Linked DNA regions of Variovorax paradoxus. The protein of the gene in region 2 interacts with the protein of the main gene of each other region in a pairwise test. Links are inferred from orthologs where the notes say so. Each region holds a gene or a part of one and is shown on either strand. Other genes may lie near its edges. The genes, in order: dnaQ, dnaE and holA.

Evidence for each region.
Region 1: the proteins of dnaE (region 2) and dnaQ interact in binary tests that used the Escherichia coli proteins (3 or more experiments, as listed by UniProt). The link is inferred for Variovorax paradoxus from one-to-one orthologs.
Region 3: the proteins of dnaE (region 2) and holA interact in binary tests that used the Escherichia coli proteins (3 or more experiments, as listed by UniProt). The link is inferred for Variovorax paradoxus from one-to-one orthologs.

What each region holds. Positions count from the first base shown.
Region 1 is NZ_CP123990.1:1,769,614-1,773,169, forward strand. Bases 1-2,864 are described here. They hold dnaQ (DNA polymerase III subunit epsilon), read left to right. Parts: upstream 1-1,010; coding sequence 1,011-1,718; downstream 1,719-2,864. Other genes in these bases: hscA (Fe-S protein assembly chaperone HscA), read left to right, coding at 1-652; fdx (ISC system 2Fe-2S type ferredoxin), read left to right, coding at 660-998; QHG62_RS08725 (stereocilin), read left to right, coding at 2,043-2,153; QHG62_RS08730 (NAD(P)/FAD-dependent oxidoreductase), read left to right, coding at 2,186-2,864. Also shown: more of QHG62_RS08730, read left to right, coding at 2,865-3,289; QHG62_RS08735 (glycine zipper domain-containing protein), read left to right, coding at 3,435-3,556. UniProt on the Escherichia coli protein: DNA polymerase III is a complex, multichain enzyme responsible for most of the replicative synthesis in bacteria. The epsilon subunit contain the editing function and is a proofreading 3'-5' exonuclease.
Region 2 is NZ_CP123990.1:5,372,482-5,384,406, forward strand. Bases 3,845-7,954 are described here. They hold dnaE (DNA polymerase III subunit alpha), read right to left. Parts: upstream 7,564-7,954; coding sequence 4,045-7,563; downstream 3,845-4,044. Other genes in these bases: tolA (cell envelope integrity protein TolA), read left to right, coding at 3,845-3,986; QHG62_RS25750 (sulfurtransferase), read left to right, coding at 7,625-7,954. In the rest of the region: transcription antitermination factor NusB, read left to right, coding at 1-203; QHG62_RS25720 (pyridoxal phosphate-dependent aminotransferase), read left to right, coding at 200-1,396; ybgC (tol-pal system-associated acyl-CoA thioesterase), read left to right, coding at 1,393-1,851; protein TolQ, read left to right, coding at 1,848-2,570; QHG62_RS25735 (ExbD/TolR family protein), read left to right, coding at 2,586-3,023; more of tolA, read left to right, coding at 3,027-3,844; more of QHG62_RS25750, read left to right, coding at 7,955-8,410; QHG62_RS25755 (pirin family protein), read right to left, coding at 8,447-9,358; QHG62_RS25760 (flavodoxin family protein), read right to left, coding at 9,374-9,937; QHG62_RS25765 (DoxX family protein), read right to left, coding at 9,993-10,430; QHG62_RS25770 (pirin family protein), read right to left, coding at 10,512-11,213; QHG62_RS25775 (LysR family transcriptional regulator), read left to right, coding at 11,390-11,925. UniProt on the Escherichia coli protein: DNA polymerase III is a complex, multichain enzyme responsible for most of the replicative synthesis in bacteria. This DNA polymerase also exhibits 3' to 5' exonuclease activity. The alpha chain is the DNA polymerase catalytic subunit.
Region 3 is NZ_CP123990.1:3,132,254-3,142,886, forward strand. What follows is about bases 3,611-6,428. They hold holA (DNA polymerase III subunit delta), read left to right. Parts: upstream 3,611-4,394; coding sequence 4,395-5,462; downstream 5,463-6,428. Other genes in these bases: leuS (leucine--tRNA ligase), read left to right, coding at 3,611-3,831; lptE (LPS assembly lipoprotein LptE), read left to right, coding at 3,846-4,367; QHG62_RS15210 (glutamate-5-semialdehyde dehydrogenase), read left to right, coding at 5,529-6,428. Also shown: QHG62_RS15185 (NAD/NADP-dependent octopine/nopaline dehydrogenase family protein), read right to left, coding at 1-113; QHG62_RS15190 (Bug family tripartite tricarboxylate transporter substrate binding protein), read right to left, coding at 106-1,083; more of leuS, read left to right, coding at 1,201-3,610; more of QHG62_RS15210, read left to right, coding at 6,429-6,821; gshA (glutamate--cysteine ligase), read left to right, coding at 6,941-8,248; QHG62_RS15220 (potassium transporter Kup), read left to right, coding at 8,424-10,295; QHG62_RS15225 (polysaccharide deacetylase family protein), read right to left, coding at 10,329-10,633. UniProt on the Escherichia coli protein: Part of the beta sliding clamp loading complex, which hydrolyzes ATP to load the beta clamp onto primed DNA to form the DNA replication pre-initiation complex.

The DNA.
Region 1 (3,556 bases), 3.6 Mb from region 2 along the record:
CATGGGCGGCCTGGTCGAGCGCATCGTGCCGCGCAACCAGACCATCCCCACCGCGATGGCGCAGGACTTCACCACCTATCAAGACGGCCAGACGGCCCTTGCGTTGCACGTTGTGCAGGGCGAGCGCGACCTCGTCGCCGATTGCCGGAGCCTCGCGCGCTTTACGCTGCGCGGCATTCCGCCGATGGCCGCGGGTGCAGCGCGCATCCGCGTGACCTTCACGGTCGATGCCGATGGCCTTCTGAGCGTCAGCGCCAAGGAGCAGGGCAGCGGCGTCGAGGCCAGCGTCACGGTCAAGCCGTCGTACGGGCTTTCGGACGACCAGATTGCGACCATGCTGCAGGAGAGTTTTTCCACGGCGCAGCAGGACATGCAGGCGCGTGCGCTGGTCGAGGCCCGCGTGGATGCCGAGCGCATGCTGCTCGCCACGCAGAGCGCACTCGATGCCGACGGCGATTTGCTGACCGAAGATGAACGTGCCGCCATCGACGCTTCGATGGCAAAGCTGCGCGAAGCCGCCACGGGCACAGACGCCGCCACGATAGAAGCCGCCACCAAGGCGCTGGCCAACGACACCGAAGCCTTCGCCGCCCAGCGCATGAACGCGGGCATTGCGCGTGCCTTGTCGGGCCGCAAGGTCGAATCCCTCTAAGAACAGCATGCCCACCATCAAGATTTTTCCGCATCCCGAATACTGCCCGCAGGGTGCAGAAATCACGGCGCCGGCCGGCACCTCCATATGCGAGGCGCTGCTCGACAATCACATCAATATCGAGCACGCGTGCGAGATGAGCTGCGCCTGCACCACCTGCCACGTCATCGTGCGCCAGGGGTTCAGTTCGCTGAACGAAGCCGAAGAGGGCGAGGAAGACCTGCTCGACCGCGCCTGGGGCCTGGAGCCACAATCGCGCCTCAGCTGCCAGGCCATCCTGGCGCAGGAAGACGTGACGGTCGAGATTCCGAAATACTCGATCAACCACGCCAAAGAGAACCATTGAGAGAGCCCCCGAATGTCGCGCCAGATCGTCCTCGACACTGAAACCACCGGCCTTTCCGCCGAGAACGGCGACCGCATCATCGAGCTCGGCTGCGTGGAGCTGTTTGCGCGCAAGCTTACGGGCAACGACCTGCACATCTACTTCAACCCCGAGCGCGAGAGCCATGAAGACGCGCTCAAGGTGCACGGCCTCACGACCGACTTCTTGCGCGACAAGCCAAAGTTCGCCACGCTGGCCAACGACATCGTCGAGTACCTGCGCGGCGCCGAGCTGATCATTCACAACGCGGCCTTCGACGTCGGCTTTCTCAACAAGGAACTCGAGCTGGCCGGCCTGCCGCCGCTGCGCACCTTCGTCGGCGAAGTGACCGACACGCTGGCCATGGCCAAGCAGGTGTATCCGGGCAAGCGCAATTCGCTCGATGCGCTTTGCGACCGCTTTGGCGTCGACCGCTCGAACCGCACCTTTCACGGCGCCAAGCTCGACGCGCAGCTGCTGGCCGACGTGTACATCAATCTCACGCGCGGCCAGGACGCGCTCTTGATCGATGTGTCGTCGAACGAGCCGGCGCAGGGCACCACGGTGGTTGCCATCGACCTGAGCCAGTTCGACCTGCCGGTGATCATTGCGGGCGAGCAGGAGCTTGCGGCGCATGAGGCGGTGTTGTCGCAGCTCGACAAATCGAGCGGCGGGCGCACGCTGTTTCGGCAAAACGGCTGAAATGCTGTGGCATAATCGAAGGCTTCGCGCAACGCGATTAATTCAACGGCACCGAAACACGGCGCCAGAGAATTGACAGGGCGGTTAGCTCAGGGGTAGAGCACAGCATTCACACTGCTGGGGTCGGAGGTTCGAAGCCTCCACCGCCCACCAAATTCCCCCAAACGAAATCAGCGACTTGGATTGTCCAAGTCGCTTTTTGTTTTGCGCGCCGCTTTTGGGCCCGCCGCACGCAACTGTCGACTCGTGCTGACGCCAGTTCCCGCTTCGCACCGGCCCAGTTTGCTGGCCGAACGCGTACACCCACCGGGAAGGAGACCGACCATGGCCACTCACCCCGACATTCCGCCAGACCTGCCCGTGGAGCCCGACGAAGGGCCGAGCACGCCGCCCGACGATCCGACCGATCCCGAGCCTCCGCCCACCATCTCGTGAATCCGGCGCGCGGGCCGCGATAAGCTCGCGCCATGGATGAACTTGATTGCGCCGTCATCGGCGGGGGTGTGGTGGGCCTGGCAGTGGCGCGCGCGTTGGCGCTCGCGGGCCGGGAAGTGGTGGTGCTCGAGGCGGAAGGTGCCATTGGCACCGGAACCAGTTCCCGCAACAGCGAGGTAATTCACGCGGGCATCTACTATCCGCAGGGCTCGCTCAAGGCCCGGCTGTGCGTGGAGGGCAAGCAGGCGCTTTATGAATATGCCGCGGAGCGCAGCTTGCCGCACAAGCGCTGCGGCAAGCTGATCGTGGCGACCTCGCCCGAGCAGATGGCGCAGCTCGAAGTCATTCGCGCCAAGGCTGCGGCCAACGGCGTCCATGACCTAGTGCTGCTGACCGCGGACGAGGCCGTCGCGATGGAGCCGCAGTTGCATTGCGTGGCCGCATTGCACTCGCCGAGTACCGGCATCGTCGACAGCCATGCGCTGATGCTGAGCCTGCTGGGCGACCTGGAGAACGCAGGCGGAATGCTGGCGCTGAAATCGCCCATTGCACGCGCGGAATGTGGCGCGGACGCTATTGTGCTGGTAGCGGAAGACGGCACGGCGCTGCGCTGCAATACCGTCATCAATGCGGCGGGGCTCAACGCGCCTGAGCTGGCCAGGCGATTCGAAGGCCTGCCTGCGGCAGCCGTACCGACGGCGTACTTTGCAAAGGGCAACTACTTCACCCTGTCTGGACGTGCGCCTTTCACCCGGTTGATCTACCCGGTGCCCGAGGCCGGCGGCCTGGGGGTGCACCTGACGCTCGATCTGGGCGGCCAAGCCAAGTTCGGCCCCGATGTGCAATGGGTGGAGTCGGCCGACGACCTGGTGGTGGACCCGGCGCGCGGCGACGGCTTCTACGCCGAGGTGCGCAAGTATTGGCCCGCGCTGCCTGAAGGGGGATTGATACCGGGTTACGCCGGCATGCGCCCGAAGATTTCCGGACCGAACGAGCCCGCCCGCGACTTCATGATCGAAGGACCCGAGTCGCACGGAGTGAGGGGGCTCGTCAATCTCTTCGGCATCGAATCGCCGGGGCTCACGAGCAGCCTTGCCATCGGAGGCTATGTGGCTCGCTTGCTTGAAAGCGCCTGACGGAGGCCGCGCAGCCCCTTTGTGTGCAGAAGTCTGAAGAACTGCCGCGCATGAGGGGCTTTTGTGCCTGTAACATGACACCACGCCATTTGCTGGCGTGAAGCCGCCGGCGCGGTGCCGGTGTCATCACGGAGGAAAGATTCCAATGAGTGCATCCAACAACATCGAGGCAGCAGCCGAAGACATCGCGAGCGACGTGCGCGGCGTGCTGGCCAGCAAGGACCTGGATTCGGTTCCCCACATCAAGGCGCTGCGCCAGCGCATCGA
Region 2 (11,925 bases):
TGATGTGGATCGGCGTGTACGAGTTTCAGCACTGCCTGGACGTGCCATGGCGCGTGGTGCTCAACGAGTGCATCGAGCTTGCCAAGGAATTCGGCGGCACCGACGGCCACAAGTACGTGAACGCGGTGCTCAACGGCCTGGCGCCGCAACTGCGCGCGGCCGAGGTGGAGGCCGACCGCACTTCCGGCAAGGCAAGAACGTGAGAATCTCGGCGCGCGCACAGCGCATCGAACCGTTCTATGTGATGGAGGTTGCCAAGGCCGCCGGCGTGCTGGCGCGCGAAGTGGCCCATACCGACCGGCCGATGATCTTCCTGAACATCGGCGAGCCCGACTTCACCGCGCCGCCGCTGGTGCAGGAAGCCGCCGCACGCGCGGTGCGTGCCGGCGCCACGCAGTACACGCAGGCCACGGGGCTCGATCATTTGCGCGAGCGCATCAGCGGCTGGTATGCACAGCGCTTTGGCGTCGACGTGCCTGCGCGCCGCATCGTGGTGACGGCCGGTGCATCGGCCGCACTGCAATTGGCCTGCCTGGCGCTCATCGAATCCGGTGACGAAATCCTGCTGCCCGACCCGAGCTATCCCTGCAACCGCCACTTCGTGAGCGCAGCGGACGGCACCGCCGTATTGATCCCCACGACGGCTGAAGAGCGCTTTCAGCTCACCGCCGCCAAGGTCGAAGCCGCGTGGACCGGCAAGACGCGCGGCGTGCTGCTCGCCTCGCCTTCCAACCCCACGGGCACCTCGATTGCGCCCGACGAGCTGCGCCGCATCCACAACGTGGTGTCGCAGCGTGGCGGCATCACGCTGATCGACGAGATCTACCTCGGCCTCTCGTACGACGATGCCTTCGGCCAGACGGCGCTCGCCATCGACGACAACGTCATCAGCATCAACAGCTTCAGCAAGTACTTCAACATGACCGGCTGGCGCCTCGGCTGGCTCGTGGTGCCCGAAGCACTGGTGCCCGCGGTCGAGCGGCTTGCGCAAAACCTCTTCATCTGCCCCAGCACCGTGTCGCAATATGCGGCGCTGGCCTGCTTCGAAGAGCCGAGCATTGCCGAATACGAACGCCGCCGCGCCGAGTTCAAGGCGCGCCGCGACTGGTTCATTCCGCAGCTCGACGCGCTTGGCCTCAACGTGCCGGTGGTGCCCGATGGCGCCTTCTACGCCTGGGCCGACTGCACCAGCGTCGCCGAGAAGCTCGGCATTTCGGGCAGTTGGGATTTCGCCTTCGAAACCATGAAGCGCGCCCATGTGGCCGTGACCCCCGGCCGCGATTTCGGCACAGCCGAAACCAGCAAGTTCGTGCGCTTTTCCACCGCCAGTTCGATGGCGCATCTTGAGGAATCCATCGAACGCCTGCGGGCGATGATCGCGAACCCGGCCCGATGAGCTACGCGTTTCCAATTCGCGTCTACTGGGAAGACACCGATGCCGGCGGCATCGTGTTCTATGCCAACTACCTCAAGTTCATGGAGCGCGGCCGAACCGAATGGCTGCGCTCGCTGGGCGTGGAGCAGCGAAAGCTGCGCGAGGAAACCGGCGGACAGTTCGTGGTGAGCGAAACGCAGCTCAAATACCATCGCCCCTCCCGCCTCGACGACGAACTGCTGGTTACAGCCGATCTCCGACAAATGGGTACGGCGTCGTTGATAATCGGTCAACAGGTGCTATCAAAAACAGAGCAAGAGCGAACGGGGGCTGCGGCGCCCGTCCTGCTGTGCGAAGGCACCATCCGCATCGGCTGGGTGGACGCCACCACATTGCGCCCCGCGCGCATACCGGCCCAAGTTTCGGGAACCCTCGAGCGCTCCGGCGGCTCCATGACTCAACCTTTCAAGCCATGAACCAAGACCTCTCGATCATCAATCTCCTCCTCCACGCGAGCTTCGTGGTCCAACTGGTCGTGCTGCTGCTGGTAATCGTCTCGATTGCCAGCTGGGCCGCGATCATCCGCAAATACTTTGCACTGCGCCGCATGCGCGCGCTGAACGACGACTTCGAGCGCGAGTTCTGGTCGGGCACCAGCCTGAACGAGCTGTTTGCCTCGGCCGCCCAAAATGCCAAGTTCGCCGGCCCCATGGAGCGCATCTTCGCTTCGGGCATGCGCGAATACCAGAAGCTGCGCGAGCGCCACGTGAGCGACGCCCCCACGCTGCTCGACGGCGCCCGCCGCGCCATGCGCGCGAGCTTCCAGCGCGAACTCGACGCGGCCGAGCAAAACCTGTCGTTCCTGGCCACCGTCGGTTCGGTATCGCCCTACGTCGGCCTCTTCGGCACGGTCTGGGGGATCATGCATGCCTTCACCGGCCTGGCCGCGCTGGCCCAAGTGACGCTGGCCACCGTTGCGCCCGGCATTGCCGAAGCACTGGTGGCCACCGCCATCGGCCTGTTCGCCGCCATTCCGGCGGTGGTGGGCTACAACCGCTTTGCGCGCGAAATCGACAAGATCGCCATTGCGCTCGAAACCTACATCGAGGAGTTCTCGAACATCCTGCAGCGCAACCTCTCGGCCCATCCGGCCGCGAGCGCGACGGCGGCTTCGGCGACTCCGGGCAACCGCTGAACGGAGGCCAAGCGCATGCCCGCCGTTTCATCCCGGGGCCGAGGCCGCCGCACGATCAACGAGATCAACATGGTCCCGTTCATCGACGTGATGCTGGTGCTGCTGATCATCTTCATGGTCACCGCGCCGCTCATCACGCCGAGCGTGATCAACCTGCCCTCGGTCGACCGTGCCAACAAGCAGCCCGACAAGCCCATCGAGATCGTCATCAAGAGCGACGACGAAGTGCAGATCAAGAAAGACTCGTCCGCCGGCAGCGGCGGCACGTCCGTTCCCATGACCCAGATCGGCTCCGCGGCCAAGACCGCCCAAGGCGGCGACGACCAGCGCCCGGTGGTCATCAGCGCCGACAAATCCGTCAAGTACGAAACCGTCGTGAAGGCGATGAACCAGCTCAAGCGCAGCGGCATCGAGCGCGTGGGCCTGTCCGTTACCACCACGGGTGGCAAATAAGGCATGTCGCTCGCCCTGGATCGCCCCGAGTTCGCACCACCGCCGCAACGCGGCACGCCACGTGCGGTGCTGCTGGCATTGGTCGCGCATGCGCTGCTCATCGCTGCGCTCACGTGGGGAGTGCGCTGGCGCAGCGACCCCGACGAGGGCGCAGTCGATGCCGAGCTGTGGTCTTCCACCGTGCAGCAGGCCGCACCGCGCCTGTCCGCACCGCAAGCCCCTACGCCTGCTCCCGCGCCTCCGCCGCCTGCTCCCGCACCGCCGCCACCGCCGCCGCCGCCCCAGGTAAAGGCGCCCGAGCCCGCGCCGCCGCCGCGCGCCCCTGACATCGCACTCGAGCGCGAGAAGAAGCTCAAGGAAGAAAAAGAACAGAAAGAGCGAGAGCTCGAGCGCCAGCAACAGCAGCGCAAGAAAGAGCTCGAGGCCAAGCAGCGCGCCGAAGACGAAGCCGAGCGCAAGAAGGAACAGCAGAAGAAGCTGGCCGAGCAGAAAAAGCAGCAGCAGGAGGCAGAAGCCAAGCAGGCCGAAGCCAAGAAAGCCGAAGCCAAACAGGCGGAGGCGAAAAAAGCCGAGGCTGCCGCCAAACAGGCCGCCGCCGACCGCGCTGCAACGCTCAAGCGCATGCAAGGCCTTGCAGGCGCCAGCGGCAGCGACGACTCCAAGGGCACTGCCTTGCGTTCGTCAGGGCCTTCGAGCGGCTATGCGGGGCGCATTGCCGCCGCGGTTCGCCCGAACATCACCTTCCCCGATGCTGAAACGGTCAATGGCAATCCTGCCGCCGAGTTCGAAGTGAACCTCGCGCCGGACGGCACCATCGTCGGCGTCAAGCTGACCAAGTCGAGCGGATTGTCCAGCTGGGATGAAGCCGCCGAGCGGGGCCTACGCAAGACCGACAAGCTGCCGCGCGACAACGACGGACGCATCTTCCCGTCGCTGATCGTCTCGCTGCGGCCCAAGCGCTAGGAACCCGGCCAGGCGTTACGCGCGCCTGGCCACCTCGTCGTTCAGCCGTCTTGCTCGTTCAGTCGTAGACCACCGCGGCTTTTCCAGCTTCAGCCTGTGCCGTCCAGCTTGCCAGCGCGGCATCGGTCGGGAAGAACTTGGCGCGCTCGCCAAGCTGCAACTCGACTTGCGCGCCGCCGCGTGCCATTGAAAGGCGCACGGGCAGCCCCTGCACCAGGTCGCCGTGCTCGCTTTGCTCGGTCCGCGGCGGAAAATCCTTCACCAGGCGCGCGATGTCGGGCGCCTTGCCATTCACGGCCACCCGCAGGAACTTGCCGAAGCGGCAACGCGCCGTGGCCAGGTCCCACACCTGCTGCACCTGAAAGCGCGCCTCGAAACCGCCGCGGCCCGGCTGGAGCCGCCCGCTCACGATCACCAGTTCGTCGTCTTTCAGGGTGTTGCGGTTCGCATTGATCAGCGCCTCGTCGGCGGTCGCGTCGATGGAGTCCGACTTGTCGTCGAGCTTGAAGATCGCCAGCCGTCCGCGCTGGCCGTTGATCACGCGGAAGTCGCTCACGATGCCCGCAATCACCTGCTGGTCGCGCGTGTCCATCAGGTCGCCGATCTCGCGCTTGCAGAAGCGCCGCACCTCGTGCGCCACTTCGTCGAACAGGTGGCCCGAGAGATAGAAGCCCACGGCCGTCTTTTCGTAGGTGAGCCGCTCCTTCACGCCCCAGGGCGTGGCGTCGACCAGTTCGGGCTCCTGGGTGGCCGAGCCGTGCTCGCTGTCGCCGAAGATGTCGACCTGCGCCGCATTGGCCTCGGTAGCCACAGCAAACTCGAAGGCGCGGTCGACCGAGGCAATGAGCGAGGCGCGGTTCTGCTGGATGGCGTCGAACGCGCCGGCCTTGATGAGCGCTTCGACCGTGCGCTTGTTGATGCGCTGGCGGTCGATGCGCACGCAAAAATCGAACAGGCTCTTGAACGGCCCGCCCTCTTCGCGTGCCCGAACAATGGCTTCGACGGCGAGTTGTCCCGTGCCCTTGACGGCCCCCAGGCCGTAGCGAATCACCTTGTCGGTAACCGGCTCGAAGCGGTAGTTGCCGCGGTTCACGTCCGGCGGCTCGAAGGTAAGGCCGAAGTTTTTCTGCGCGTCTTCGAACAGCACCTTGAGCTTGTCGGTGTCGTCCATTTCCACGGTCATGTTGGCGCAGAAGAACTCGGCCGTGTAATGGACCTTGAGCCAGCCCGTGTGGTACGCCAGCAGCGAGTATGCGGCGGCGTGCGACTTGTTGAAGCCGTAGCCCGCGAACTTCTCCATCAAGTCGAAGATCTCGTCGGCCTTGTCCTGCGGAATGCCGTGCGTCTTGAGCGCGCCCGCGCGGAATTTCTCGCGGTGCTCGGCCATCTCCTCGAGCTTTTTCTTGCCCATGGCGCGGCGCAGCAGGTCGGCGCCGCCAAGCGAGTAGCCGCCCAGGATCTGCGCGGTCTGCATCACCTGCTCCTGGTAGACCATGATCCCGTAGGTCTCGGAGAGCATCTCGGCCACGGCCGGATGCGGATACTCCACCTCTTCGCGGCCGTGCTTGCGCGCCACGAAGCTCGGAATCAGGTCCATCGGGCCCGGCCGGTACAGCGCGTTGAGCGCAATCAGGTCTTCAAGGCGCGTGGGCCGTGCGTCCTTCAGCATGCCCTGCATGCCGCGGCTTTCAAACTGGAACACCGCTTCCGTCTTGCCCTCGGAAAACAGCTTGTAGGTTTCGCGGTCGTCCAGCCTGATGTTCTCGTACGCGAAGTTCTCCTGCCCCTTGTGGCGCTTGACGATGAACTCTTTGGCAATCTCGAGAATGGTGAGAGTGGCCAAGCCCAGAAAGTCGAACTTCACGAGGCCGATGGCCTCCACGTCGTCCTTGTCGTACTGGCTCACGGCCGAGTCGCTGCCGGGCTGCTGGTACAGCGGGCAAAAATCGGTGAGCTTGCCGGGCGCAATCAGCACGCCGCCCGCGTGCATGCCGATGTTGCGGGTCATGCCTTCGAGCTTTTGCGCAAGCTCCACCAGCATGCGCACTTCTTCTTCCTTCTCGATGCGGGCCGCAAGCTGCGGCTCCATCTCGATGGCGTAGTTGTTCTTGTCGCCGTCCACCTTCGGATCGGGCGGGTACTGGATGGTGACAGGCTGGCCGGGCTTGTTCGGAATGAGCTTGCTGATGCCGTCGCAGAACATGTAGCTCATGTCCAGCACACGGCCCACGTCTCGAATGGCGGCGCGCGCGGCCATCGTTCCGAAGGTGGCGATCTGGCTCACGGCCTCGCGGCCGTACTTGTCCTTCACGTAGTCGATCACGCGGTCGCGATTGCCCTGGCAGAAGTCGATGTCGAAGTCGGGCATCGAAACGCGTTCGGGGTTCAGGAAGCGTTCGAACAGCAGCTTGTATTCGAGCGGGTCGAGGTCGGTGATCTTCAGCGCATAGGCCACCAGCGAGCCCGCGCCCGAGCCCCGGCCCGGGCCCACCGGACAGCCGTTGTTCTTGGCCCACTTGATGAAGTCGCCCACGATCAGGAAGTAGCCCGGGAACCCCATGTTCAGGATGGTGTTGATCTCGAACTCCAGCCGCTCGACGTAGCGCGGCCGCTCGGCATCGCGCTTGGCGGGGTCTGGATACAGGTGCACCAGCCGCTCCTCGAGGCCCGCGAACGACTCCTGGCGGAAGAACTCGTCGATCGGCATGCGAACGCCTTCACTGATGAAGGGCGTCGGAAAATCAGGCAGTTGCGGCTTGCCGAGCACCAACGTCAGGTTGCAGCGCTTGGCAATCTCGACCGTGTTGGCCAACGCACTCGGCACGTCGGCAAAGAGCGCCTCCATCTCCGCGGTCGACTTGAAATACTGCTCTTCGGTGAACTTGCGAACCCGGCGCGGGTTGCCAAGAATTTCACCCTCCGAGATGCAGACACGTGCCTCGTGCGCTTCGTAGTCCTGGCGTTCGGCAAACTGCACGGGGTGCGTGGCAACCACGGGCAGGCGCAGCCGCGCGGCGAGCTTCACGGCGGCAATCACATGTGGCTCGTCCTCCGGACGTCCGGCGCGCTGCAGCTCGATGTAGAAGCGGTGCGGGAACATGCTCGCCAGCTGCAGCGCCAACTCTGCGGCGCGTTCTTCCTGTCCCTGCAAGAGCGGTGCACCCAACGGTCCGGCTTGCGCGCCCGAAAGCGCAATCAGCCCACCCTGCAACTCTTCGAGCCATTCGAGCTTGCAGGCCGCCTGCGACTGGCCCCGGCCCACGTTCTGCGTCCAGGCACGCGCCAGCAACTCGGAAAGGTGCAGGTAGCCCTCCATGTTCTGCACCAGCAGCACGATCCGCGTGAGCACGCCGGGCTCCTTGCCCAGCCCCTCGACGAAGATTTCAGCGCCGATGACCGGCTTGACACCCTTGCTGCGCCCCTGCTTGTAGAACTTGATCGCCCCGAACAGGTTGTTCAGGTCGGTGATGGCCAGTGCGGGCTGCTTGTCGGCAGCGGCGGCCTTGACGACTTCGTCGATTCGATTGGTGCCGTCGACGACGGAAAACTCGGTGTGCAGGCGCAGGTGAACAAACATCCTCCCATTGTAGAAACCGGCACTCCACGATGTGGGTTGGCAATCCCTACAATTCCGCCCCGTGCAAGAGATTTTGAATATTGCGGCCTACAAGTTCGTAGCCATCGACGACAGCCCCGTGCTGCGTGAAGACCTGCGCGGGCGCGCCCAGGCGCTGGGCCTCATGGGCACCATCCTCCTGGCGCCCGAGGGCATCAACCTGTTTTTGGCTGGCGCTGCCGACGCCATTCGCAGCTTTGTGGCCAGCCTGCGCGCCGATCCGCGCTTTGCAGACCTGGAAACCAAGGAAAGCTGGTCGGCCACGCAGCCCTTCCGCCGCATGTTGGTGAAGCTCAAGCGCGAGATCATCCGCATGGACCATCCGGCCATCCAGCCGGCGGCCGGCCGCGCACCCGGCGTGGACGCGCAAACGCTCAAGCGCTGGCTCGACCAGGGGCATGACGACGCAGGCCGCGAGATTGCGCTGCTGGATACGCGCAACGACTTCGAGGTCGACGAAGGCACCTTCGACGGCGCAATCGACTGGCGCATCACCAAGTTCACCGAGTTCCCCCCGGCGCTCAAGGCGCACCGCGCCGATTTCGCGGGCAAGACGGTGGTGAGCTTCTGCACGGGCGGCATCCGCTGCGAAAAGGCCGCCATCCTGATGCGCGAGGAAGGCGTGGAGAATGTGCTGCAGCTCGAAGGCGGCATCCTGAAATATTTTGAAGAAGTCGGCGGTGCGCACTACCACGGCGACTGTTTCGTGTTCGACGGCCGCCGCGCGCTGGCGCCAGACCTGAGCGCGCGCGCAGCCGATGCGAGTGCGCGCGCATCGGAAGACCCCGACCTGGAACGTAAAAGCTAGGCCCCGCAGCGCGAGGCCTTCTTTGCTGCGAACCCGTCAGACCGGCACGGTGCCGACGTCGGGCTCCCGCACGCCAAAGGGCTTGCCCGGCAGCGGAATGAATTCAGTCTCACCCGGTACATGGCCCATGCGCTGTGCGGCCCAGTCGGACCCTGCCTCCAGAATGCGCTCGCGCCGGCTGGAGACGAAGTTCCACGTGATGTAGCGCGGGCCATCGAGCGGCTCGCCGCCGATCACCATCAGGCGTACCGCCACATCGGTGCTCAGCACCGCGCCCTGGCCGTCCGGCAGCACAACCATTGTGTGCGCCTCAATGGCCTCGCCGTTGACGCGCGCATCGGCATCGACGGCATAGACGGCTAGTTCCGCTGCAAGCGCGGGCAGTTCGAAGCGGCCGCCCGCGGGCAACGCAATATCGAGGTAGAGCGTCTGCGACCGCGTCTTGACCGGTGAGCGCTTTCCAAAAGCCTCGCCCACCAGCACGCGCACTTGCGCGCCCTGCTCCACAAGCTCGGGAATGGCGCTGGCCGGCGTGTGCTCGAAGCTCGGCTCGACCTCTTCATGCGCCTGCGGCAGCGCGGCCCAGAGCTGCAAGCCGTGATTCACGTAGGTATCTGCCTTGAGCCGCTCGGGCTTGCGCTCGGAGTGCACGATGCCGCGGCCCGCCGTCATCCAGTTGATGGCGCCGGGCAAGATTTCCTGCACGCTGCCGAGGCTGTCGCGATGCATCATCGCGCCCTCGAAAAGATAGGTGACCGTGGAAAGGCCGATGTGCGGATGCGGCCGCACGTCGTGCTCGGCGCCGGGCTGCTCGGTGGCCGGGCCAAAGTGGTCGAAAAAGACGAACGGGCCGACCGAGCGGCGCTTCGCGGCCGGCAGCAGGCGCCGTACCTTGAAGCCGCCGCCGAGGTCCTTGTCGGCGGGATGCAGCGATTGAAGGGAGTCCATACGCCGCATCATGCCTCAGGCCTTGCCGGCCACCCAGCGGTCGGCGGCCTTGGCCACGCGCTCGCCGAACAGGCGGGCGGTGTCCAGGTCGCCCTGCGGCATTTCGGCGGGCGAAGAGTCCGAGGGCGACTGAGCCATGGCGCCGCTGAACGAAGCCACGTAGTTGATGTCGTTGCGCTGCGCGGCCTTGGTGTTGCTCGGCATGATTGCAGTGCCGACCCAGACGCCGCCTTGCTGCATTGCAAGCGTGAACAGGTAGTGCAGCGTGGAGAGCTTGTCGCCGTTCATCGATGCACTGTTGGTGAAGCCCGCAAACATCTTGTCTTTCCAGGCCTGCGTGAACCACGGCTTGGACGACGCGTCGGCAAACTTCTTGAACTGCCAGCTCACGCTGCCCATGTAGGTGGGCGAACCCATGATGATGGCGTCGGCTGCATTCAACGTTTCCCAGCCGCCGGCCGGCAGGTTGCCGTCGGCATCGATCTGGACCAGCTCGGCATTTGCGCCTTCTGCCACGGCTTGGGCCATGCGTTGCGTGTGGCCATAGCCCGAATGAAAAACAACTGCGATCTTGGACATGAAATGACTTTGAGTTGAAGGTGAAGAAATCAGAGGCGGCAAGAAGACAAACCGATCAGCGCTTGTCGATGCTGAAACGGCCGGCACCGAAGGCGACAAAGGCGAGCAAACCGCCGGAAATGGCGATGTTCTTGAAGAACATCAGCTGGTTCACGAAGGCCTTGTCGGCGGGCATGCTCCAGTAATTGTGGAACAGCACCGAAGCCGCCACAGTGAACACCGCCAGCACCACGGCCGCCAGGCGCGTCTTGAAGCCGACGAGCAGCATCAGGCCAAGACCCAGCTCCACGACGATTGCAATGACTGCCGCAACCTGCGGCAGCGGCGCACCGACGGACGAGATGTACCCCACCGTTCCCGCAAAGCCCATGAGCTTGCTGAAGCCCGCGGGCACGAAAAGCAGCGCCAGCAAAATGCGGCCCACCAGCGCCAGCGTGTCTTGCGCGGCGGTGGGATTGTTGATGGCGGTTGCGCTGATTGCAGTGGTTGTCATGATGAAACTCCTCGGTTGTTGAAAATTGAAATTTGAAAGAAGAGAGCAGGAGCAAAGAGTGCGCCTGCCCAGGCCGCCAGGTCAGGCTGCCAGGTCGAACACAAGCACTTCGGCATCCTTGCCGGCGCCGAGCGTCAATTGCGATTCGCCCTGGAGCATTGCGGCGTCTCCGCCCGACAGCTTCTGGCCGTTCACTTCGAGTTCGCCGCGCACCAGGTGCACGTAGCTCTTGCGCTCGGGATCGAGCGCCAGGCTGGCTTTTTCATCACCGTCGAGCAGGCCTGCGAACAGGCGCGCATCGGCGTGCACCGTGACCGAGCCGTCGGCACCGTCGGGTGAAGCCACCAGGCGCAGCTTGCCGCGCTTTTCGTCATTGCCGAATTTCTTCTGCTCGTAGCCCGGCGCAATGCCGCGCACGTTCGGCTCGATCCAGATCTGCAGGAAGTGCGTGGTCTCGTCGGCCTTGTGGTTGAACTCGCTGTGCATCACACCGCGGCCCGCGCTCATGCGCTGCACGTCGCCCGGCGGGATGGACTCGATGTTCCCCATGCTGTCCTTGTGCGCCAGTTCGCCCGAAAGCACGTAGCTGATGATTTCCATGTCCTTGTGACCATGGGTGCCAAAACCGGCACCCGCGGCCACGCGGTCTTCGTTGATCACCCGCAGGTTGCCAAAGCCCATGTGGGCCGGGTCGTAGTAGCCGGCAAAAGAAAAGCTGTGAAACGAGCGCAGCCAGCCATGGTCGGCATAACCGCGTTCCTGTGATTTACGGACTTGCAACATCGTCGAACTCCTTCGGCCCTGCCCCGTGCGGATGCCCGGGCCTTCTTCGTATGCCGCGCCGGATGCGCAGCGGATGTGAAGAACTTTAGGTCCGCACCCCTCCTTCAAAAGCGCCGGGTTTTGATGGCATCATTCAAATTATTTGATCAATCGATCGAGCATCCGACGGAGCCGCCATGCCCAGCGCCAGAGACGTACTGACCCCCGACGCACTCTCCATGCTCCAGACCGTGGCAAGCACGGGCAGCTTTGCCGGCGCCGCGCGCGCGCTCAACCTGGTGCCCAGCGCGCTCAGCTACCGCGTGCGCCAGATCGAAGACGCGCTCGACGTGCTGCTGTTCGATCGCAGCGCCCGCCAAGCCCGCATCACCGAGGCTGGCGCCGAACTGCTGCGCGAAGCGGCGCGACTGCTGGGCGAAATCGATGCCGTGGCCAACCGCGTGAAGCGCGTTGCCACCGGCTGGGAGCCAATGCTCACCATTGCCGTGGACAGCGTGATCGCACGCGATCCGCTGCTCGACCTGGCCACCGCCTTCTTCGCGCTCGACCCGCCCACGCGGCTCAAGCTGCGCGATGAAACGCTGCTCGGCACCATCGAGGCGCTGACCAGCGGCGAGGCCGACCTCGCCATCGGCGCTGTGCTCGACGCGGCAAGCCTGGCCTTCACCGCCACCGGCATCCGCAGCCGGCCCATCGGCGAGCTGTGCTTCGT
Region 3 (10,633 bases), 2.2 Mb from region 2 along the record:
GACCAGAGCGTGATGCCGTGCCCCGCCTGCCTGAGCCACGCGGCGCTGGCGAGCGCGATAGCGCCAGCGCCGGCAATGCCTACCTGGTAGCGCTTTCCCGCCGGCTCAGTCAACCTTGATCCCGCCCTGCTTGATCACCTTCTCCCAGCGTTGGCTGTCTTCCGAAATGACTTTGGCCAGCGCCGGACCGGCGCCGCAGGTGTTCACGGCGCCGAGCTGTGCAAAACGCTGTTTCGTTTCGGGCAGGTTGCACACCTCGACCAGCGCTGCCGACAGCTTTTCGATGCCGGCCGCGGGCATGCGTGCCGGCGCCATCACGCCGACCCAGACCGGCACGTCCATGCCTGGCAGCCCTGTTGCCTCGGCCACCGTCGGCGGGGTGCCGAGGCTGGGCAGCGCCGCGCGCGAGAAGGTGCCGAGCACGCGGGCCTTGCCGCTTGCGACCATCGGCTCGATGGAGGCTGCGCTGGTCACGATCAGCGCCACCTGCCCGCCGAGCAGGTCGGTGAGCGCCGGGGCCGCGCCGCGATACGGCACATGCAGCAGGTTCACGCCGGCCGCCTGCGCCAGCAGCGCGCCCGTCAGGTGCGACACCGTGCCGTTGCCGGTGGATGCGTAGGTGACTTGGCCGGGCTTGGCCTTGGCGTCGCGCAGCAGGTCGGCCAAGGTCTTGTAGGGGCTTTCGGTGCGCACGGCCACCGTCATGGGCGTGTCCCCGACCAGGGCCACGGGCGCGAGGTCGTGCGCCGGGTCGTACGGCATCTTTGCCTGCAGGTGGGGGGTGATGGTGATGGCGCCGCCGGTGGCCAGGAGCACGGTGGCGCCGTCGGTCGCCTTGGCCACCGCATCGGCCGCCACGATGCCGCCAGCACCCGCCTTGTTGTCGACGATGACGGTGCCGCCCAGCTTTTCGGTCAGCTTGGCGCCCAGGTATCGGGCAATCACGTCCTGCGCGCCGCCCGGGGCGAAGGGCACGACGATTCGCAGCGGCTTGTCGTTGTTGGCCTGCTGCGCCCACAGCGGCGTGGCAGTGGCAAGGCAGGCCGCTAGGCCCAGAGCGAGGGGTTTCCAAAGCAGTTTCATGGCTTTTTCCGATCTGCGTCAGGTGGCAGGAAGTCCCGCATTTCTGGGGGCGAGTCTAGTCCGGCGCGATAATCCGCCTTCCCCGGCCGCTCCGAGCCGGGCTCCTGCCGAACCGTCATGAACCCCAGCTACAAACCCAGCGACGTCGAGTCCGCTGCCCAGGCGCAATGGAGCGCCGCCGATGCCTACCGCGTCACCGAGGACGCGAGCCGTAAAAAGTATTACGCCTGCTCGATGCTGCCGTACCCCAGCGGCAAGCTGCACATGGGCCATGTGCGCAACTACACCATCAACGACATGCTCACGCGCTACCTGCGCATGAGCGGCTACAACGTGCTCATGCCCATGGGCTGGGACGCCTTCGGCCTGCCGGCCGAGAACGCGGCGCTCAAGAACGGCGTGCCGCCGGCCAAGTGGACGTACGAGAACATCGACTACATGCGCGGGCAGCTCCAGGCCATGGGCCTGGCCATCGATTGGAGCCGCGAGATCGCCACCTGCGACCCGAGCTACTACAAATGGAACCAGTGGCTGTTCCTGAAGATGCTCGAAAAGGGCATTGCCTACCGCAAGACCCAGGTCGTCAACTGGGACCCGGTCGACCAGACCGTGCTCGCCAACGAGCAGGTGATCGACGGCAAGGGCTGGCGCACCGGCGCCACGGTCGAGCGCCGCGAGATCCCGGGCTACTACCTGAAGATCAGCGACTACGCCGAAGAACTGCTCGAGCACACCCAGCACAAGCTGCCGGGCTGGCCCGAACGCGTCAAGCTGATGCAGGAGAACTGGATCGGCAAGAGCGAGGGCGTGCGCTTCGCCTTCACGCACGACATCAAGGACGCGAGCGGCCAGCTGATCCAGGACGGCCGCATGTACGTGTTCACCACGCGCGCCGACACCATCATGGGCGTGACCTTCTGCGCCGTGGCACCCGAGCATCCGCTGGCCGCGCACGCCGCCACGCTCGACCCCAAGGTCGCGGCCTTCATCGAGGAATGCAAGGCCGGCGGCACCACCGAGGCCGAGCTTGCCACGCAAGAAAAGAAGGGCGTGCCCACGGGACTCACCGTGACGCACCCGATCACCGAAGAGCAGGTGCCGGTGTGGGTGGGCAACTATGTGCTCATCAACTACGGCGACGGCGCCGTGATGGGTGTGCCCGCGCACGACGAGCGCGACTTTGCCTTTGCCAACAAGTACGGCATCGAGATCATCCAGGTGGTGCTGGTCGACGACGAGCCGCACTTCGACTATCACAAGTGGCAGGACTGGTATGGCGACAAGCAGCGCGGCGTCACCATCAACTCCGACAACTTCAGCGGCATGACCCACAAGGAGGCCGTGGCCGCCGTGGCGCATGCGCTCGGCCAGAAGGGCCTTGGCGAGATGCAGACCACCTGGCGCCTGCGCGACTGGGGCGTGAGCCGCCAGCGCTACTGGGGCACGCCGATCCCGATCATCCATTGCGACGAACACGGCGCGGTGCCGGTCCCCGAGAAGGACCTGCCAGTGGTGCTGCCGACCGATTGCGTGCCCGACGGTTCGGGCAACCCGCTCGCCAAGCACGAAGGCTTCCATGCCGGCGTGGTCTGCCCCGTCTGCGGCAAGCCCGCGCGGCGCGAGACCGACACCATGGACACCTTCGTCGACAGCTCGTGGTACTTCATGCGCTACTGCGACCCGAAGAACGACCAGGCGATGGTGGCCGAGGGTGCCGACTACTGGATGCCGATGGACCAGTACATCGGCGGCATCGAGCACGCGATTCTTCACCTGCTGTACGCGCGCTTCTGGACCAAGGTGATGCGCGACCTGGGCCTTGTGAAGGCCGATGAGCCCTTCAGCAAGCTGCTCACGCAGGGCATGGTGCTGAACCACATCTACTACCACCGCGACGAAAAAGGCGGCAAGAACTACCACCCGCCGCTGGAGGTAACGCCCGTGCTCGACGCGCAGGGCCGCATCGTCGGAGGCACCACCGCCGACGGCATGAAGGTCGAGTACGGCGGTGTCGGCAAGATGGGCAAGAGCGAGCGCAATGGCGTCGACCCGCAAGACCTGATCGAGAAGTACGGCGCCGACACCGCGCGCCTGTACACCATGTTCACCGCGCCGCCGGAAGCCACGCTCGAGTGGAACGACGCGGCCGTCGAAGGCAGCTACCGGTTCCTGCGCCGGGTGTGGAACTTCGGCGTGGCGCAGGCCGACGTACAGCCCGTGGCCGTCGGCGGCCAGTCTTTCGGCAAGAACGCCCAGGCGCTGCGCCGCGAGGTGCACACCGTGCTGCGCCAGGTCGACTACGACTACCAGCGCATGCAATACAACACGGTGGTGTCGGGTGCGATGAAGCTGCTCAACGCGCTCGAAGGCTTCAAGCCAGACGGCAGCGCCGGCGACGCTGCCGCGCTGCGTGAAGGTTTCGGCATTCTGCTGCGTTGCCTCTACCCCGCCACGCCGCACATCGCCTTCCAGCTCTGGCAGCAGCTCGGCTACGACAAGGAACTGGGCGGCCTGCTCGACGCACCGTGGCCGGTGGTGGACCTGGCTGCGCTCGAGCAGGACGAGATCGAGCTCATGCTGCAGGTCAACGGCAAGCTGCGCGGCGCGCTGCGCGTGCCGGCCGGCGCTTCCAAGGCCGAGATCGAACAGCTCGCGCTTTCCTGCGACGACTTCGTCAAGTTCGCTGAAGGTGCGCCGGCCAAGCGCGTCATCGTGGTGCCCGGCCGCCTGGTCAACGTGGTCATTTGAATAACGACTCAAGCATGAACAATCGAATTGCCTCGCTGCCGCGCCGCAGCTTTCTACTGGGCCTGACCGCCGCGGGCGCAAGCCTCGCGCTGGCCGGCTGCGGGTTCGAGCTGCGCAAGGCGCCCGTGTTCGCGTTCAAGACGCTGGCCGTGTCGGGCAATTCGGAGCTCATCAACCGGCTGCGCCGCGAAATGCGCGCGGCCGGCACCGTGACGCTGGTGCCGCCCGCCGACGCGCAGACGGCCGACGCGATTCTCGAGATTCTCAACGAGAGCCGCGACCGCTTCGTGATCTCGACCAACTCCGCAGGCGCGCTGCGCGAACTGCAGCTGCAGCTGCGCGTGCGCTTCTCGCTGCGCACGCCCGGCGGCAAGACATTGCTGCCGGCAACCGAGGTTTCGCAGACGCGCGACCTGAGCTTCAACGAAACCAATGCGCTTGCGAAAGACGGCGAGGCCGAGCTGCTGTACCGCGACATGCAGGCCGACATCGCGCAGCAGCTGATGCGCCGCCTGGCTGCGGTCAAGGAACTCTAGGCGCGAGCCTGCGCCTGCCGCGATCCCATGCAACTTGCCAGCGCCCAGCTCGGGCCCCATCTGCAAAAGGGGCTGAAGTCTCTCTACACGATCCACGGCGACGAACCGTTGCTCGCGCAAGAGGCCGCGGATGCCATTCGCGCCGCGGCGCGCACCCAGGGCTATACCGAGCGCAGTTCGTACACCGTGGCCGGCGCGCACTTCGACTGGAGCGCGGTGCTTGCGGCGGGCGGTTCGCTCTCGCTCTTCGCGGACAAGCAAATCGTCGAGATCCGCATTCCCTCGGGCAAGCCCGGCAAGGACGGCAGCACGGCGCTGCAGCAATTGGCTGAAGCGGCGCAGGGCAACGACAGCACGCTCACGCTCGTGATGCTCCCGCGGCTGGACAAGGCCACGCGCACGGGCGCCTGGTTCTCGGCCTTGGAGAACAACGGCGCGAGCATCCAGGTCGACCCCATCGAACGTGCCGCGCTGCCGCAATGGATTGCGCAGCGGCTGGGCCTGCAGGGCCAGCGCGTGATGCCGGGCGATGAGGGCCAGCGCACGCTGCAATTCTTTGCCGACCGCGTCGAAGGCAACCTGCTTGCGGCGCACCAGGAAATCCAGAAGCTCGCCCTGCTGCATCCGGCGGGCGAACTGAGCTGGGAGCAGGTGGAGGCCGCGGTCAACAACGTGGCGCGCTATGACGTGTTCAAGCTGTCGGAGGCCGTGCTTGCGGGCAATCCGCAGCGCGTGGCGCGCATGCTCGACGGCCTGCAGGCCGAAGGCGAGGCCGAAGTGCTGGTGCACTACACGATTGCCGAGGACATCCGGGCACTGAAGCGCGTGAAAGATGCGATGGCCTCGGGCCGTCCGCTGCCCATGGCGCTGCGCGAGAACCGCATCTGGGGCCCGCGCGAACGTGCCTTCGAGCGCGTGCTGCCAAGGCTCGACGACCGCATGCTGGCCCGGCTGCTGCGCGCCGCGCATGTGGTGGACGGCATTTGCAAGGGCCTCAAGCAGCCCGATTGGCCCGCCAGCGGCTGGCAGGCGCTGCAGCGTCTGGCGCTGATGCTGTGCCGCGCTTGCAGCAGTGGCCCGGTTCCCTCTCGCTGAGGGAGAAAGGACAACGCCCAAGGGGTGCAAAGCCCGGGGTTGATCCAAATGCAGGAAAATGCCGACATGAACGCGTTCAACGTCAGCGAGCACATGCAGGCCCTCGGCCTGCAAGCCAAATCCGCCGCATTCCTCATGGCCCGTGCGGATGCAGCTACCAAAAACAGAGCATTGAAGGCCTTGGCCAAGCGCCTGCGCGAAGCCGGCCTCAGCCTTTCGGAGGCCAACCAGAGGGACCTGGAGCGTGCCACGGCCGCGGGCCTGCCGGCGCCGATGGTCGATCGCCTCAAGCTCACGCCCAAGGTCATCGAGACGGTGGCCCAGGGCTGCGAGCAGCTCGCCGGCATGGCGGACGTGATCGGCGAGATCATCGGCATGAAGCAGCAGCCCAGCGGCATTCGCGTCGGCCAGATGCGCGTGCCGATCGGCGTGTTCGGCATGATCTACGAGAGCCGCCCCAATGTGACCATCGAGGCTGCGAGCCTCGCCATCAAGAGCGGCAACGCGGCCATTCTGCGCGGCGGTTCGGAAGCCATCGAGTCGAACAAGGCGCTGGCGCTGCTGGTGTCCGAGGCACTCGCCGAAGCCGGCCTGCCGGTCGATGCGGTGCAATTGGTGCAAACCACCGACCGCGAGGCCGTGGGCCAGCTCATTGCCATGCCCGAGTTCGTGGACGTGATCATTCCGCGCGGCGGCAAGGGCCTGATCGAGCGCATCAGCCGCGACGCCAAGGTGCCGGTCATCAAGCACCTGGACGGCAATTGCCACGTCTATGTGGACGATTCGGCCGAATTTGAAATGGCGCTGCGCATCGTCGACAACGCCAAGACCCAGAAATACAGCCCCTGCAACGCGGCCGAAGGCCTCCTGGTGTCGGCCGCGGTGGCCGAAGACTTCCTGCCCCGCATTGGGGCCATCTTTGCGGCCAAGGGCGTGGAAATGCGCTGCGACCCGGCTGCAGCGCGCATCCTGCGAGCGGACGATGCCGCAGGTTCAAACGCAAGAATCGTCGATGCGGTCGAGTCCGACTGGTCCGAGGAATACCTTGCCGCGGTGATCAGCATCAAGGTGGTCGAAGGCGTCGACGAAGCCATCGCGCACATCAACCGCTACTCGAGCCATCACACCGACGCCATCGTCACGCGCGACCATGTGCATGCGCAGCGCTTTTTGCGCGAGGTCGATTCGGCCAGCGTCATGGTCAATGCGAGTACACGCTTCGCAGACGGTTTCGAGTTTGGCCTGGGGGCCGAGATCGGCATCAGCACCGACAAATTCCATGCGCGCGGGCCGGTCGGCATCGAAGGGCTGACCTCGCTCAAGTACGTGGTGCTGGGGCAGGGCGAAGTGCGCACCTGAGACCTGGAACGCGGCGGACTGAACCAAGTCCGGTATACGTAGTCTTGTCATTGGGGCGGCCACCCCCAAATCCTACAATTCCGCTATACCTTCAAGTACAAATCCAATAAGGCCGCCGCATGGTTCCGCATCTAGTCACCGCCCTGACCGGCCCGATCAACGAACTGGAGCAGCGGGTACTCGACTCCACGCCCGCCATCGAGCGCTGGTTCCGGCTCGAATGGATGGAACACACGCCCCCGTTCTACAGCGCGGTCGACATCCGCAATGCCGGCTTCAAGCTTGCGCCGGTCGACACCAATCTTTTTCCGGGCGGCTGGAACAATCTCACCAAGGAAATGCTGCCGCTCGCGGTGCAGGCCGCGCAGGCCGCCATCGAGAAGATCTGCCCGGAGGCGCGCAACCTGCTGGTCATTCCCGAGAACCACTCGAAGAACACCTTCTACCTTGCCAACATTGCGCAGCTGGTGCGCATCTTCCACATGGCGGGACTCAACGTGCGGGTGGGCTCCATCGACCCGGCCATCAAGTCGCCCAAGAAGATCGAGCTGCCCAACGGCGAAACCGTGTGCCTGGAGCCCGTGGTGCGCAGCAAGCGCCGCCTCGGCCTCAAGAATTTCGACCCCTGCACCATCCTGCTCAACAATGAGCTGTCGGCCGGCACGCCGGGCATTCTGGAAGACCTGCACGAGCAGTACCTGCTGCCGCCGCTGCACGCCGGCTGGTCGGTGCGGCGCAAGAGCAACCACCTGCACAGCTATGAAGAGCTGTCCAAGCGCTTCGGCAAGCTGCTGGGCATCGACCCCTGGCTCATCAACCCGATCTATGCGCGCGCCGAAGGCATCGACTTTGCCGAAGGCCGCGGCATCGACGTGCTGACCAGCCATGTGGACGCGGTGCTGACCAAGGTGCGCCGCAAGTACAAGGAATACGGCATCAACGAGAAGCCCTTCGTGATCGTCAAGGGCCAGACCGGCAGCGACGGCCCGGGCGTGATGACGGTGCACGACGCGAAAGAGGTCGAAGGCCTCGTCGGAAAGCCGCGCGCCGCAGCGGGCAGCAAGGCCGCCGCGGCCAGGGAGCTGCGCGGGCCCGGCGAGGTGATCGTGCAGGAAGGCGTGCTGACCAATGAGCGCGTGCACAACGGCGTGGCCGAGCCGGTGGTCTACATGATGGACCGCTACGTGGTGGGGGGGTTCTACCGCGTGCATGCCGAGCGCGCCCCGGACGAAAACCTGAAGTCTCCCGGCGCGAGCTTCGTGCCCCTGGCTTTTTCGGAAAGCGCGCATCTGCCGCAGCCCGGCGCCAAGCCCGGCGCGAGCGCGCCCAACCGCTTCTACATGTATGGCGTGGTGGGCCGCCTGGCCATGGTGGCAGCCAGCTACGAGATGGAAGCCACCGATCCGGACGCGGAAATCTACGAATGATTTTCCGGGGTGGGTTGCGGCAGGGGCGGTCGGCGGCAAAATAGCGGCCCCACAGTAAAGGAAACAAAAGGGCGGAGGGTGCGCGCAAACGGCTGAAAACGCCGGCGCGGCGGCATCCCGGGGCGTGTGACACCTGGTTACGCGTTTGCAGTTCGCTCTTTTTCCCATCGACTTCGTGTCACCTCCCAAATCTTCCTCCGCCGCCGCCTTGATCATCGGCACCATCGGTGTCGTCTATGGCGACATCGGCACCAGCGTGCTGTATGCAGTCAAGGAAGTGTTCGGCCACGGCCACCTTCCTTTCACCATCGAGAACGTCTACGGCATCCTGTCGATGTTCTTCTGGACGCTCACCGTCATCGTGTCCATCAAATATGTGGTGCTGGTGCTGCGGGCCGACAACGAAGGCGAGGGCGGCCTGGTTGCCATGCTCGCGCTGGCCTCGCGCGCGGTGGCCGACAAGCCCAGGCTGCGCAATGTGCTGCTGCTGGTGGGCATCTTCGGTACCTCGCTCTTCTATGGCGACGGCGTCATCACGCCCGCCATTTCGGTGCTTTCGGCGGTCGAGGGCCTCGAGGTGGTGTCGCCCCACTTCAAGCACTATGTGCTGCCGGTCACGCTGCTGGTGCTGTTCTGCCTCTTCGTGGTGCAAAAGCGCGGCACCGCGGGCATCGGCAAGTTCTTCGGCCCGATCACGCTGGTGTGGTTCCTGGCCATTGCCGTGCTTGGCGTGTCGCAGATCGTTCACCACCCCGAGATTCTCAAAGCGCTGAACCCCTGGTTCGCGCTGAAGTTCATGTGGGACAACCCGGGCACCAGCTTCATCCTGCTGGGCGCCACGGTGCTGTGCGTCACGGGTGCCGAGGCGCTCTACGCCGACCTGGGCCACTTCGGCAAGCGGCCGATCCGCCTGGCGTGGTTCACGGTGGTGATGCCGGCGCTCACGCTCAACTACTTCGGGCAAGGCGCATTGCTGCTCGAGAACCCGGAGGCCGTGAAGAACCCGTTCTTCATGATGGCGCCCGAATGGGCACTCGTTCCGCTGGTGCTGCTGGCCACGGCCGCCACGGTCATTGCGTCGCAGGCACTCATTACCGGCGCCTTCAGCGTCACGCGCCAGGTCATCCAGCTGGGCTACCTGCCGCGCCTGAACATCGAGCACACGAGCGTGCGCACTGCCGGGCAGATCTACATTCCGCTGGTCAACTGGGGCCTGTTCGTGGCCATCGTGCTGGCGGTTGTCATGTTCCGCTCGTCGAGCAGCCTGGCCGCGGCCTACGGCATTGCGGTGACCACCGACATGCTCATCACCACGGTGCTGACCTTCTTCGTGATCCGCTATGCATGGAAGCTGCCGCTGGCGCTGTGCATTGCGTCCACGGCGGTCTTCTTCGTGGTCGACTTCCTGTTCTTCGCGTCGAACCTGCTCAAGCTGTTCGAAGGCGGCTGGTTCCCGCTGGTGATCGGCGGCGCCGTGTTCACCTTGATGATCACCTGGAAGGAAGGCCGCCGCCTGATGGGCGAGGTGCAGCGCGCCGATGCGATCGAGCTCAAGGCGTTTCTCGATTCCGTGTTCGAAAGCCCGCCGGCGCGGGTGGAAGGCACGGCGGTGTTTCTTACCGCGGAGCCGGGCGTGCTGCCCAACGCACTGCTGCACAACCTGAAGCACAACAAGGTGCTGCACGAGCAGAACATGTTCGTCACCGTGCGCAACCACGAAGTGCCCTGGATCCCGATGGACAAGCGCATCGAGATCGAGGCGCTCGGCCACCATTGTTGGCAGATCATCGTGCATTACGGCTTCAAGAACGACGTCGACCTGCCCCGCGCTCTGGACCACGCGCGCCTGCGCGGCTGCCAGCTCGAGCCCATGGCGACGAGCTACTTCCTCTCGCGCGACGTCGTCATTCCCACGCTCGGCAGCGGCATGGCGCCGTGGCGCGAAAAGCTGTTTGCGCAGATGCACCACAACGCGAGCGGTGCGGCCGCGTTCCTGGGGCTGCCGAACAACGCGGTGGTGGAGCTGGGCTCGAAGATCGAGATTTGAAGCCGGCGTGCGTGCGGGCCCCGCGGCTTTCGCTCAAGCGAAGTCCGCCGGCCGGTCCGCCGCAAGCTGCTGCACATGCGATGCAATCGCGCACGGCGTGGTGAGCCAGATTTCGCCCCGGTCGCGTGCACGCGCCAGGTGAGACAGCGCCGTTCGCAAGTGCCGCAGCCGATACGGCTGGCCCACGATGTACGGATGCAGCGCAAGCCCCATGACCAGCGGCTGCGCGCGCGACTGCCCGAGCATTTCGTCGAAGTTGTCGATCACCATCGCGCTGAAGTCCTTCGCATCCATCAGGCGGCCCATGATCATCGGAATGTCGTTGAGCTCCTGCGGAT